2 regions of the Sporosarcina sp. P29 genome follow, and region 1 is predicted to be linked to the other one. Evidence: riboswitches for the same ligand, from Rfam matches in the RefSeq annotation. Region 1 holds a riboswitch; the other holds the start of a gene.

Region 1 (7,657 bases):
TGAATGCTTTCTCCGTCGATCGAAATACGACTATCTTTCGGTACGATCAATTCATGTAACGCGTCTTGATCTTGCTCGATCAGTGCTGAAATGAATTGCTCGGTTATGGCATGTCGCCCGTATTTATTTTCCATAAGATAATAGCTTGTAATTGCAACTAGTACAACCACTATTAATACAATGGGAGACAGCAATGTTTTTAGTAACGACCGTTTTTTATTGGAATAGCGTGATGCAAGGAGTGCTTTACAGTTTGTACAGTACTCTTGCTGTTTTGTATTCATTTCATTACATATCGGACACTTTTTCATATAAATTCTCCTACTTCATGCTATGGCTCTATCATTTGAACGCAAGTATAGATACCAATGTAGTCAAGATTATACTATGACTGACGGGATTATTCTAGAAGTAAGGAAGATTGTTGCATACAGGGAGTAGGTCGCAGGATATTCATTACAGTGGATTTTTCAAAATCCGTCATTTAAAGTAGTCCTATTCTATGAGTAAGATGTATGAAGATGGTAAATGGTGAGTTATAATGGTTTAAAAGAATCCCATATTACTAAAGTGTGGCAGGGAAGAAAAGAGGGGCGAATGAGAAGACGGCATCATATAGTTTTGAGTGTATGCATTGGATTGCTGGCGTTACTTGGTTTTCAAGGGATAGTCAGTGCGGAAGATTTTTCAAATGAATTATTGGTAGAGTATGCAGAAAGTCGTCAGACATTTTCTATGGATGGAATCGTACCCGGAGTAGAAAGCCGTGAAACAATTACGGATGAAGTAGAGTTATGGAGCTTTACAGATTCAGATGACATGCTGTTAATGAAAGAACAATTACTAGAAGATCCAAACGTCTTACATGTTGAGCCCAATTATGAGCGTTATTCGCATGTAGAATTCAATGATCCTATTCTTGTGAAGCAGTGGTGGATTCCCCAGATGAAGCCACAGTTGCTTTGGTCTAGGGTGCAGGAGCAAAAGAAAAAGATCGTCGTGGCGGTCATTGATTCTGGTATTGATGTACAGCATGAGGATTTACAAGGGCGTATTCAGCCGGGCGGTTATAACTTTTACGCCGATAATTCGAATGTTCAGGACGTTGATGGTCACGGAACAGCTGTCGCAGGTGTAGTCGCGGCTAAGGCTGGGAATAATCTAGGAGTAGTGGGTATTACGGGACTATATGACACCAAAATATTGCCGTTAAAAATCTCGCATTTGAACGGCCTCAGTAAATTGTCGGATAGTATCAAGGCGATTGATTACGCTATTAAGAAACAAGTCGATGTGATCAATATGAGTTACGGAAGCAGCGACCGATCCCAACTGGAGGAAAAGGTCATTCAGCGTGCAGTTGACTCGGGTATCACGGTCGTAGCATCTGCCGGGAATGATGCAACAAAGGGGAATTCGATCATGTTTCCTGCGTCCTATCCTTCAGTCATTTCAGTTGGAGCAACGGAAAGAGATAATCAGCGTGCTTCCTTTTCAAACTATAACTCTCACGTGAGCTTAGTTGCTCCGGGCGCAGCAATCACTACAACTGCAATCCATAACAGCTATACGTCGTTCAGTGGAACATCTTTCTCGGGACCCATTGTGGCGGGGGTAGCAGCTTTAGTGAAGTCTTTGAAGCCTGAAGCGACGCCTTCTGAGATTAGACAGTTACTTGAAATGACCGCGACAGACTTAGGGGTACCGGGTAAAGACATTCATTATGGTGCAGGATTAGTCAATATAGAACGACTTAGCAACGCGTTGCCAGCTTTTACAACACCCCTGCCACCATCTGAATTTACGGGCGATTTTCCTGAACTAAATGTACAAACGAATAAAGTATTCAACATCAAATTTACTAGTGAATTACTACACGGTAAAGATTATGCAAGACATATTTATATTACCCGCTCGCCAAATAGTGCAGAACGTATCGACAGTTTTACAGCGAGAGTAGATCCCATAAATAGTAAGCAATTACTCATTACACCTACTACCGAATGGCCACAAGGCGTTCATTATTTACGTGTGGATCGAGGGTTGCAGAATAAAAGTGGCGTTGCGATGAAGAAGTCGTTTGCTGTGAAGTTTACTGTACAGCCTCGCTAATTTTATATAATCGAAAAAGGCTATTGCGATCAGTCAAGGAGACTTCCGCAACAGCCTTTTTTATGTGTTACTTTGTAATTTTAGAAAACATTTCACCTGTACTGATATCTAAAATCATATCGTCGATTTCAGGTTTCGTCTTGATCATTTCCATTTCATGTAGCCAGTCTCGTACTTCTTCCCAAGACGTTTCGTCCAGTGTCCCAAATGCTTCACCTTCTGTATCCATCTTCGGCAATAAGACATTCAAACTTTCTGTTTCAATGGCTTTGTCTAACGGGAAGTTTGCTTGATCTTGGTTGTTCAGCAACAGGTCGAGAGCTTCTTCAGGCTGTTCTACCATGAATTCATAGCCTTTTTGTGCAGCTCGCCAGAACGCTTGGATTGCGTCTCGTTCTTTATCCCACGTCTCGTCACTCGTTACCAACACAATTTCACTATAATTCGGCACACCATAGTCTACTGGATTAAAATAGCGCGTTTTGAATCCTTTTGAGTTCATGACAGGCACTTCATGGTTAATGAATGTTCCGGTCACGGCATCGGCACGTTTTGAAACGAGTGAAGATTCGAGTTCAAATCCAACGTCGATCATATTCACTTTGTCATAATCACCGCCGTCATTTGTGACCATCGTTTTAATTAGAGATTCGTTTAGTGGAATCCCAGGGTAGCCAATCGTTTTGCCTTCGAGATCTTTAGGAGATTGAATCGGACTTTCCTCTAGCATGACGGTGTAATTTAGCGGTTCACGCACGATAGAAGCGATTGCTTTGATCGGAATGTCTTCATTGGCTTGCGCTAAAATGACATCCGGTTGGTAATACAGTCCAAGTGTCACTTTTCCTGCTGCGGTCAAGTTCATAGGGTCTGTCGGATTGGCAGGGAATTGAATGTCCAATTCCACGTTTTCTTCATTGAAATAGCCTTTTTCCTGGGCTACATAAATATAGCTATGTACTGCATTTGGATACCAGTCGAGCATGATGCTGACTTGTTTCTTTTCATTGTTCGGTGTCTCATCTTGATCTGTAGCGGGTGTATTATTCGTACATCCAGCTAGCAATAAAAGTAGAAACGTGAGGCTAAGGAACAGACGTTTTTTCATTGGTGATTCCTCCATTGTAAAAAGTGTTTTTCCAATACGACGACGAGTAGAAAGAACATAATACCTACTGCAGAAAGCAAGACGATCGGTGCAAATACAGCGGCACTGTCAAATTGCGTCATCATTCTTCTGCTGAAATATCCAAGTCCTGCCTGAGCGCCTAGCCATTCCCCAATAGCCGCACCAATTACACTCAGTGTGACCGCCACTTTGAGTCCAGAGAAGAAAGACGGCAAGGCGGAAGGTAGGTCTAGTTTATAGAAGATATCTTTTGTGGATGCGCCCATTGTCAGCATTAATTCACGTAAGTTTTTATCAGACGAGCGTAAGCCGTCAAAAACGCTGACGGTAATCGGGAAAAAGGTGATCAGTACGGTGACCGCCACTTTACTCCAAATACTATAGCCAAACCACAAGACGAAAATCGGCGCCAGCGCGATCACGGGAATCGTTTGCGACGCGATCAGGATAGGGTAAAACGCCTGCTCGATCGGTTTCTTACTATACATAGCAATTGCCAGTGTCGATCCGATTATGATCGAAATTGATAAGCCAATCAAAATCGTTAACGCCGTCGGAGGTAAGTGGTGGATAAACAGCTCCGCTTTCAGCTCCCATAATCGGATCAGAATCGCTGAAGGAGACGGGAAGAGAAAGCTTTTGTCGTATAGACGTGCGCTGATTTCCCATAAACCAAGTAAAATCGCAACGAAAAGTAGCGACCAACTATACGAAGTGATGTTCTTCATAACCGTGCCTCCGAACGAAGCTCGCTGATGAGTTGCTCTTTTAGTTCTATCAGTTCAGGTCGTGCTAAGTCACGCATAGTGCGTGGTCGGCTAAGAGGTACGATGACTTCGCGAATCGTCTGCACCGGTTTTTCCGCGAGTACAAAGATGCGGTCCGAGAGAAATAGTGCTTCGTCGATATCATGTGTGATGAAGACGATCGTTTTATCGAGCTTTTGCCATTGGTCGATCAGCCACTCTTGCATCGTCAGCCGTGTAATCGCATCGAGTGCGCTAAACGGCTCGTCCAGTAAGAAAATAGTGGAGCCGGTCAAGATCGTTCGCAAAAAGGAAACACGTTGTCGCATGCCGCCTGATAAATTTCCAGGGTAGGCGTTTTCTTCTCCAGGCAATCCGAAATCAGCGAGTAGTTGGATGATTTCATCAGAAGAAGGTTTACTGCCTTGAAGTTCCAGTGGCAATCGAACATTTTCAAGAATGGTTCGCCATGGCATGAGCAAATCTTGCTGCGGCATATAGCCGACTTTGCCTAACCGCTTCTCTGTCACTTCTCCGTTCAATGAAATTTCTCCACTGTCAGGATTCTCAAGCCCTGTGACGAGTCGGAACAATGTGCTTTTCCCGTAACCACTTGGCCCAATGATGCTGACGAATTCGCCTTCATTCACATGCCAATCGACTTGCTTGAAAATAGCAGTTGGTTTCGAAGCATTCGTTGCTTGATAATGAAAGGATACGTTCGTAAATTCTAAAACTTTAGTAGTCATCATTCTTACCACTTCTCATTTCTTCAAAAAATACACACAAAAAAACCACTTCTCTGTGCGAAGCGGTTGCATAGTACGGCCGAAATCCGTCATATGTCCACTTCCCTCCGCTAGCATTATCTAGTGCAGGTTCAAGGGTTAAGGCGAACGCCTCTCTCAGCTACAGCACCCCTAGTGTTTATCCATCTCTTATCGTTACATAGACTGAAAAGATAGTCAAGATAGCACAGGAATTAATTGGTCAATTATAGGAATTTGGTAAATACCGTAAACGACAAAAATCTTGCTATTGCAATTGTTATGTCGACTCCTTATGATTAAGAGTAGTTTATAGCGTATTTTGGTGTCTTGCTAGCTTGCAAGACTTAAAAAGGAATCAGGTGAAAATCCTGAACGGTCCGGCCACTGTAATTGGAAAGTGACTTCAGACAACCACTGGTATTCGTACTGGGAAGGGTGAAGTTGCGTTTGTATCCAAAAGTCAGGAGACTTACCATAATACCATGCTTACAACCTTCCGGAAAAAGGTATGTATGTTGTGTTGTATTATGTATGTCTACACACGCATCCATCCATCCTTGTCTCTTTCCGGAGGCGGGATTTTTTTATTGAAAAAAATAGGGGGTAGGAGTATTTGGGAAATAGTAAACAAGTGAATATATTGTTGTCTATGTTATTGAGCGTATTGTGGGTGCTAATGTCATTCAATCCGATTGTACATGCGAATGAACAATTCAAGTCAGAAGAAGAGAAAGTGGAAGTAGCAGACTCAGTAAAAGAATTTGATAAAGAAAGAACTGCCGGCATTTATGTAAATAATTATGAGTACGGAGAGAATGTGTTTGAATCTGCTATTACATTAGACATTGAAGCGATAGATGATAAAGGGCAAAACCTAGTGCCTAGAGTAGAAATGAACAATGTATTTATTAAACCCAATAATGAGCAGTTATACGAAATAAAACTCTCAGAAGGTTTGAATACAATTTTTTTATCAGCAATAGATTCCAAAGGTCAGAATATTAAAAGAGTATTTTACTTATCGTATAGTAAAGTAAAAGCTATTGAATTTGTACCAGCGCCAGGTCAATATACAAATGGTAGTTATACGACAGATGCAGTAAAAAAAATCCGTTCCAAAAATGGCGGTTTATTATCGTTAGGTGGTTTTGGAGGTTATTTAGTTGTCGAATTTGAAGAGCCTATAAAAAATGATCCATTAAATCCGTATGGCATAGACTTTACGGTATTCGGAAATCCTTTTGAGGTTAATGGTAAACCTGGGATCTACAATCAAGAGCCTGGGGCAGTTGAAGTTGCAGTCCATAAAGATGGCCCTTGGTATCATTTAGCTGGGTCCGAATATAAAAATGACGATACTTATACAGACTACGAAGTGACGTATTGGAATCCTGCAGGACAAAGTGAAAATGCTGGAAAATGGTTTGATAACAAAGGGAGGGAAGGTTTATTAGGCGGGCGTCGATATCCATCGCCAGACCAGTTTCCAACAGTTAATCAGGAAAAGTATACACTTAGCGGAGTTTCTATTTTAAATAATTTCTCCGCATCAGAGATTGGAACAGAGAAAAAGCAAATTAGTTACGGTTATGTGGACTCGATTCCAGTTCTTAATACGAATTATGAGCAACCAAATAATCCTTATACTACTCCAATCCAAGGATCTGGCGGAGATGCGATGGATATTAGTTGGGCTGTAGATGAGCATGGAAAGCCTATTCATTTAGAAGAAATCAAATACGTCAAAGTATATTCAGCAATTAATAAATTCTCAGGTAATCTAGGGGAAGTTTCTACAGAGATATCTGGAATGGGCGCTTCACATCCAGTTAAACAACTCCCTTCTTCTATTGAAATTAAGTCTGAACAAAACTATGAAAACCTTCCGTTGGGTAATTCAGTAAAGCTATACGCAGATGCGTATGATGCTGAAAACAAGGAAGTTATTATTCCTGAAGTAGCTTGGACAAGTTCAAATGAAGATCTAGCACGTGTCAATCCTATTACAGGAGTTGTGACGGCGATAGGTGAGGGAGAAGTAGTTATTACTGCTAGCTTAAAAGCAGATTCTACTATATCTTCTAATATACAACTGACCATTGGGCAAAAACAAATTCCTACTACTATCACTGTGAATTCTGGATCACCACATGTATCAAATGTAGGTGGCGGTATCATATATACAGCAAATGTCTTAGATCAACATGGAAATGAGATTGCGGGTATAGAAAATGGTTTTACTTGGAGTGCTCCTGAAGGAAGTCAGGTAGAAGTAAATTCATTCGGTAAAACAGAACATAAGAAAATGGTAAAAGGACTAAAACCAGGAACTGTACAAATAAAAGTAGAGTATGAAGGAATAACAGGTGGAGTAATTCATAAAGTGCTAGATCCTGATATTAGTCTAGACGTTTCTGGAACTGCATTTGTTAACTCGAAAAATCTGATATCTAAAATGGAAAAAGCTCAGCTAAAGGAATCTCTACTTAACATCCGAGCGATGAATGAAAATTATGTGAAGTTTTATGTATCAGACATAAAAAGGTTAGAAGAAAAGTCGATAACTACTACGATTGAAGCGAAAAAATATGCTATTACATTACCGGATTTATCGGATATTATCAATCTAGAGACACATGAAGGTTTCTTAATAACTCATGAGAGAATCAATGCATTGACTGCACCTCCTACATTGCGTCTAATAGGAAACTCACTTGAATTCCAAATGATGCTAACTAAAGGTAAAGACACTATTGAAAAAATTAAAGAATTTCCGAATCAACAATCAGCAATGTTCATTAGTAAATTTGAAGACCATGAGCTACAAGGAATTGATACTGCAAAGTTAGCGGCTTATGAGTTTATAGATGAAACATCCCAGTGGGTGAAGCTTGGTGGAA
Region 2 (7,657 bases), on a different contig from region 1:
TTCATCTTCTTGCAATTGCTCGTGCTAGCAATGGGTTACTTAGACACAAGTGTTCCATTTTTGTCTACGGTCTATATAGTATTCATTTCCTGTTTATCTTTCATTATATTTATAGTCATGCGTTATGGAAAAGAAACGAGGTATTATAAACACTTAGAATCGTTAGAACCATCATTCGATCTAACTGCAATACCTGAAGCTAACAGTCCTTTCGAAGCTATTACTTCCGAAAGAGTTTCCAATCAAATTCAAGTGTTTAAAAATCAATTGGATGAATTACAAATTAGTTTAGAGCAAGAGAAAGATGACATGTTAAATTGGATACATGAAGTGAAAACACCACTGACGACGCTACAATTAATGATCGAACGCACCGAAGATCCTGCGCTACGCTCACAGTTGATGTATGAGTGGCTTCGCATCCATTTGTTACTCGACCAGCAACTACATCAAAAGCGTATCCCGTTCATCCAGAATGATTTATATATCGAAAAGACAGATGTGCAGAAGTTGCTATTTCAGGAGATAAAATCATTAAAGCAATGGTGTATGCAAAAGCGAATCGGTTTTGATGTATCATTGGAAACAGTAGACGTGCTGTCCGATGCAAAGTGGCTCGGCTTCATTCTAAGGCAATTGCTGACGAATGCAGTGAAATATAGTGAGGATTCGGACATACGTATCGGGAGTGCTAGCAAGGATGGTATCACCACGTTAACGATCGAAGATTTTGGGCAGGGCATCGCTTTAAGGGACTTATCACGTGTTTTCGATAAAGGCTTTACTGGAACAACAAACCATCAAAATCATTCTGCCACAGGAATGGGACTGTACTTAGCAAAACAAGTTGCGGAATCTCTCTTGATTACGATTAAAGTAGAGTCAACAGTAGGAGAAACTACGCGGTTCTCTTTGATCTTTGCAAAAGAAAACGAAATGATTCGTATAGCGCGTTTGTAAAAGCATGTGACAGTATCGTCACATGCTTTTTCTACTTGTCATATTAAAGGCAGGAGAAAAATCCGTACATTGATTAAAATAGAATAAACAAGGAGTGATAAATATGGTTATTTTACAAGCAACGAAAATCTATAAAACATACGGCAATAAATTCAATAAACAGGAAGTATTACGTGCGTTAGATCTTGAAGTAGAAAAAGGTGAATTCGTTAGTATCATGGGAGCATCGGGTTCGGGGAAAACGACTCTGCTGAACGTTCTTTCATCCATTGATCGCGTTAGCCAGGGAACAATCAGTATAGAAGGGCAGAACCTCAACGACATGAAAGAAAAGCAAATGGCCGAATTTCGAAAACGGCATCTAGGCTTTATCTTTCAGGACTATAACCTACTCGATACGTTAACAGTAAAAGAAAACATACTGCTTCCCTTATCGGTGCAGAAAGTTTCTAGAAAACTAGCCAATGAAAAGTTTCTTGCTGTGGCAGAAGAATTAGGGATTTCAGAAATTGCTACGAAATATCCGAACGAAATATCAGGTGGACAAAAGCAAAGGACATCTGCTGCCCGAGCATTTATTCATGATCCAAGCATCATTTTTGCGGATGAACCAACAGGCGCTCTTGATTCAAAGGCGGCATCTGATTTGTTAAACAAACTAAGTGATCTCAACACGAAGCGAAATGCCTCTATTGTGATGGTCACTCATGACCCACTTGCCGCAAGCTTTAGTGAGCGTGTCGTGTTTATCAAAGACGGACAAATTTATACGCAACTGAATAAAGGAGCCCAAACACGAAACGAATTTTTCAATGATATTATCAAAACACAAGGTGTTCTGGGTGGTGTGCAATATGACGCTTAACCAGTTAATCTTCCGCAATATCAAGAAAAATCTAAAGCATTATTATGTGTATATCTTTGCTCTGGTTTTTAGCGTAGGCTTGTACTTTTCATTCGTAACTTTGCAGTTTGATCCAGCATTGGACGAAGCAACTGGAGGAGTGAAAGGTGCTGCAGCAATTAAATCAGGTTCAGTTTTTTTGATTGTTATCGTATCTGTATTTTTGCTATATGCTAACAATCTATTCATTAAACGCCGCAGTAAGGAAATTGGATTATTCCAATTGATCGGGATGACGAAAGGAACTGTTTTTCGTATTTTAAGTGTCGAGAATTTTGTGTTATACATCGGTTCTCTCGTTGTAGGGATATTTTTAGGGTTTTCAATGTCCCGATTACTCATGCTGATTCTATTTAAGGTCACTGGTGTAATGGATGTTGCGACTTTGCGTTTCTCTTCAGAGGCATTATTTCAGACATTGGTCGTATTTGCGGCAATCTTTGTATTGATTTTGATTATGAATGCGATATTTATTAAACGACAAAGTATATTGTCTTTGTTCCGTGTGACTACTGTGACGCAGCAACGAGTGAAAAAGATGACAGTATTTCAAGCGGTCATCGGTGTGTTCGGTATTCTCCTCATAATAGTTGGTTATTATTTATCAGCCCGATTATTTAGTAGTGTGTTCCTCGTGAATCAGCTATTTCTAGTGATGATTGTCATACTCGCTTCCGTGATTGTAGGAACGTATTTATTTTATAAAGGATCGGTCAGCTTTATCTTTAACCTGATTCGTAATCGTAAAGGAGGATATTTGAACGTTAACGACGTACTATCGCTCTCTTCGATTATGTTTCGAATGAAATCGAATTCTTTTCTATTAATGATTATTACATCTTTATCTGCGCTATCTATAGCATTACTTTCGTTAAGTTATATCTCGTATTATTCAGTAGAGAAATCAGTAGAGCGAACTATTCCTGCTGACTTTACCATTCCTGATAAAACACGTGCAATGGAGTTTACACAGGCACTTGAAAGTAAAGGCATCGCCTTTACAGAGACAGCTATTGATCTATTGACTACACCTGTTGATTTATCGAGAGTTCTATCTATTCCGGTTGGGGATAGTCCAGATGTGAGTTATACCGATACAGAAATGATCGTCATTAGTGATGAAGGATTGTCGGAGATAGACGTAGCAGAAAAGGAAGTGCTCTTCGTCAACTCCGATAGTTTGACGGAAAACTTCATGAAATTCCAAGAGAATCAGCAAGTCGAATTTCAAGGTAAAGAGCATTTGTATGATCTGACACTAAAAGGGACGGAAAGGGTAGCAGTTCTCCCAACGCGTGTGACCTATGCTTTCGTTGTCGCGGTAGTGGATGATCAAGTATTCCAGGTAATGAATAAAGACAAAGATCCTTCTATTACATCCGAATTTACAGAGTATCATGGGGTGGATATTGACAATGAAAATGATGTGGAAAAAGCAAATGAATTATTTAATGAATTGGGGATAAACGACTGGGCAGGGCATGAATCGAAGGTTGAAGAAAGAATTGAACAAATGCAAGCTGCGGGCATGATCATGTTCATCGTCGGGTTCCTTGGCCTCGCTTTCCTTGTAACGTCTGGGTGCATACTATACTTTAAACAGATGGATGAAAGTGAAGATGAAAAATCCAACTACACCATTCTTCGTAAACTCGGCTTTACACAGACAGATTTACTTAAAGGGGTTCAACGAAAACAGCTATTTAACTTCGGTATTCCATTAATCGTCGGTCTTTTTCACAGCTATTTTGCTGTGAAATCCGGCTGGTTCTTATTTGGTACTGAAATGCTGACACCAACGATTATTGTGATGTTCATCTACACAGCACTTTATTCTATATTTGGTTTGCTTTCCGTATTGAATTATAAGCGTGTCATTAAAGAATCTCTATAACACAAGAACACCCCTGACACAAATCAAAGTCAGGGGTGTTTTACTATAAATTAGTTACTACCTACTAATTCAGCTACTACGATTTGATATGCTTTATCTAAATTAGCCAATTGTCTAGCTTTTTCTGCAGAGTTATTAGTGGAATCTTCGGATATTTGTTTCTTTACATCTTTTACTAGTATGGGAAGGGGGGTAGAGTGAGTGCTTACTCGATCCGACATCAGTGTATCCTTTAATAAGTTTGTAAAGTCATCAATTGTTTGATTGTGCATAGTTCATTCTCCTCATCGTGTTTTGTATTGGTTCGTTGACATGAAAAAACATCCGTCCGGTAAATACCTGGAAGGATGTTAAGTGGGAAGCCATGACGAATTAAACGGTTCAGTCGGATATTCATATATAGTGGATCGATAGAAGCTGTATCGAAGCCACCTATTGAATGTCCTGATCCCGTTTTTTCGTACGTCGGCTTGTGTATGATTGTTCATAAGCCGCACTTGACACCTCCTATCCGCGTAGGGTATTGGTGTGTACTGATCTAGGCAGGTCTCCTGGCTCGTCTTCAACGTATAATTCACCTTCCCATTTCCCTTGCGGTGAAACAGTGGTAACGAATTATACTCCAACTCACAGTTGCGGGACAGCATCGGTTTTTCACCGATTTCCCTTTTAAGCGTTTAAGAAAAATAAACGCACCTATCTCTAACACGATATTCAGTTGCTCTTTCAGTATATCACTATTATTTATGAAAGGAACAAAATAGCGCAGTATCCATATAGGATCTGCACTATAACTTTTGTCTGTAATCATGTTACCCACTCAGCGAATGACGAGTCGCGTTTCGTTGATATAAATATACTCCAACAAATACAATAAACTCAGACGCAGGGATAGATAGCCAAATACCATTTAGCCCAAAGAAGCGTGGTAAGATCATCAAGAAAATCAACATAATGATAATTTCGCGAGAAGCGGTGATCCAAGTGGCCATCCGTACATTGCCGACTGACTGATAATACGTCATCATCACGAAGTTTGTACCTGTGAATAAATAAGCAATGAAGAATAAATTAATTCCGGTAGTGGCCAAATCTCTGACGGCTTGTGGGAAGTCTCCGAAAATCGATACAATAGGGCCCGCTGCAAACTGGCCAACGAGGAAAAACACAGCACCTGCGATGACTACAGTAAGGGTGGCCTTTTTTACGGTTTCCTTCATTCTTTCTCGGTTGCCAGAGCCTTGATAATAACTGATCAGTGGCTGAATTGCACCACCCATTCCTAAGAATAGCATTAGCATGACACTGTGCACATAGTTCAAAATAGAGAATGCTGCAACACCTTCTGTACCAGCCATCCGTTCAAACGCAATATTATGTGTAATGGTAAAGAAAGAAATCCCTAACTCAGATAGAAAGCTCGGGAATCCGACAAATAGGATTGCTAAAAACAACTTTTTATTGAACTTTAAACGAATCAGTTTCAAGTTATTATTCTTCTTAAAGAAATGGGTGACCAGTACTAGCATGCCCAAAAAAGAAGCGATAATTGTAGCAATTGCAGCACCGGCAACGCCGTAATCTAAAATGAATAAGAACACATAATTCAAGATGATGTTCACGACAGAAGTCACAATTAGCCCCGCCATTGAAAGATTTGGTGCTCCGTCGTTCCGTACGAAAATACTAAATGTGTTCTCTACAGTAAAGATAAAGCCAAACAGTAAAATCACAAATAAGTATTCCGATACATAAGGGAAAGTGGTCGTATTCGCTCCTAGTGCGTACGCTAGCGGATCCCTAAAAATAAAGGCGGTCAAGCCTAGTATAATGGTGAAAAAGAATATAGAAAGAATCGCATGTGTGAAAATCGAACGAGCCTTCTGAATATCTTTGGCACCCATCGCCATGGAGTATTTTGTGGCGGCACCTATACCAATCCATAAAGAAATAGCAAAAAAGATAGTATAAACGGGAGCCGAAATTCCGACTCCCGCTAATGCTTCTGCACCCAATCGATTACCAACCATGATGCCGTCCGCCACAATATTGATTGCCATTAGTAACATACCGACAGTTGAAGGTATTAGGTAACGTAAAAAGATACGTCCTACTGGCTCAGTATCCAATTGATTGAATTTGGGTGAAGATGAATTCATTGCAAAGGACTCCTTTGAAGATCAAGTTCCATGATGAGGCAAGGGAATTCACCTACATCATCAATTTTTCCATTTAACTTAAAACCGAATTTTTCGTATAAATGCTGTGCGGCTTTATTACTTGGATAAATACTTAAATATATCTTGTCGCATTGATACTTTTCTTCCATTCTGGTAAGTAGGAGTTTAAGAAATCTGCTGGCATAACCTTTACCTTGATGATGCTGATCTATCATAAAACGATCAAGCCATACATTGCCATCTGCTTCACGTCCATGCATCGCATAGCCGACTAATTCTTCTCCATCATATAATCCAATGGATTTCCATTCTGGTTCAAATTGAGATTGTGCTAGTGAAAATGAATTGCTTTCAATAAAGTTCTTTTGGTTTTCGTGTACGGATAAATAGGCAACATCTTGCCAATTTTCATTCGTTACCTCACATGCGTGGAGGCTCATAATTCCATCTCGCTTTCATATTTTGTAAAACAGAAAAACTTTTAGTGTTTTATTAGTTTTTTAGTCGTCACTTTTCTTAATAAATCCAAACAACAGGATGTCCACAATAGAATCCAGTGCTTCGGTTACGGTCATGCGATTTTCGTAGAAAAACTTTCGATCAAGAGTGGAGTTCGTTGCATCTATAATCAATTTCATTAGTAACTCTACATTTTGATCGGCAATAATACCTTCATGAATACCTTGTTCAATTAATTCGCGCAGTTCATCCCATTCATGAAGTGCAGAGTGGACGCGTTCCCATTGTACGGGATGTGTTTTTTTCATCTGATCGAGGATTTGCCAGTTATAAAAATCATTATACTTTGGGATAACTGTAATGACTTTCTTGATCTTATCTACAAGTTGTAGTTCAGTGTCTTTCATGATGATATCGGTTTTTTCATCAAACTCTTGTAATGTCGAGTCAATAATCGCATCTAAAATTTCCGTTTTTGAAGAAAAATTTTCGTATAACGTTCGTTTACTGATGCCCAGTCTTTTCGCTAGATCATCCATTGTGAACTTCATACTTTTCTCATGAATTTCTTCGAGGAAAGCTTTCATAATACGTGCTTTCATTTATCGTACCCCTATCTTTATACATATCAAGTAAAACTTAAAAAACAAATATAGTTTTCATCGTTCATTTTATTATAAATACTTTTAATGAAAAAAGCAAAGACTACTGCTTAAAAGTAGTATTAATTAAATATATAGGCTTATAAAACTCTTGGAATGGGTAGTTTTACTGTATACGTACAAGAGAGGGTGAGATTGTATGGGTGAAAGGAAATTGGTTGTAGCTGTAGCTGGCGCAAGTGGTTATATCGGCAATAATCTATTGAAAAAACTTAAAGGAAAAGCTAAAGTGATTGGTCTGTCACGAAATGGTGATCAGAGGCAGAATACGGAAGATATAGAATGGCGTTCTTGTGATCTATTTTCTATGAAAGATGCGGAGAAGAGTTTAGCTGGTGCTGATGTCGCGGTTTATCTCGTTCATTCCATGCTGAAATCAGCGAAATTATCTCAAGGAACTTTCGAAGATATGGATGTAATATTGGCAGATAATTTTGCACAGGCGGCAAAAAAACAAGGGATTAAGCAGATTGTCTATTTGGGTGGGATTATTCCAGATGAAGATGAAAAAGATTTATCACGGCATTTGAAGAGCCGCTTAGAAGTGGAACGTATTCTACGCTCGTATAACGTTCCTGTCACTGCATTACGTGCAGGG

The links. A riboswitch is a leader RNA that binds a small molecule or an ion and turns the genes downstream of it on or off. The one in region 1 is predicted to bind cobalamin.
Region 2: it holds a riboswitch for cobalamin, as region 1 does, so the genes downstream of both, CSV68_RS09695 (hypothetical protein) here and CSV68_RS05735 (DUF4430 domain-containing protein) in region 1, are expected to answer to the same signal.

What each region holds. Positions count from the first base shown of each region.
Region 1 is NZ_PDYX01000004.1:136,291-143,947, forward strand. It holds gene CSV68_RS05710 (YARHG domain-containing protein) at 1-311, opposite strand, end outside; gene CSV68_RS05715 (S8 family peptidase) at 598-2,112, shown strand; gene CSV68_RS05720 (ABC transporter substrate-binding protein) at 2,180-3,220, opposite strand; gene CSV68_RS05725 (ABC transporter permease) at 3,217-3,969, opposite strand; gene CSV68_RS05730 (ABC transporter ATP-binding protein) at 3,966-4,736, opposite strand; TPP riboswitch at 4,822-4,919, opposite strand; cobalamin riboswitch at 5,061-5,248, shown strand; gene CSV68_RS05735 (DUF4430 domain-containing protein) at 5,371-7,657, shown strand, end outside.
Region 2 is NZ_PDYX01000009.1:54,531-62,187, forward strand. It holds gene CSV68_RS09680 (sensor histidine kinase) at 1-960, shown strand, start outside; gene CSV68_RS09685 (ABC transporter ATP-binding protein) at 1,064-1,825, shown strand; gene CSV68_RS09690 (ABC transporter permease) at 1,815-3,758, shown strand; gene CSV68_RS09695 (hypothetical protein) at 3,809-4,030, opposite strand; cobalamin riboswitch at 4,283-4,473, opposite strand; gene CSV68_RS09700 (MATE family efflux transporter) at 4,571-5,917, opposite strand; gene CSV68_RS09705 (GNAT family N-acetyltransferase) at 5,914-6,378, opposite strand; gene CSV68_RS09710 (TetR/AcrR family transcriptional regulator) at 6,439-6,999, opposite strand; gene CSV68_RS09715 (NAD(P)H-binding protein) at 7,199-7,657, shown strand, end outside.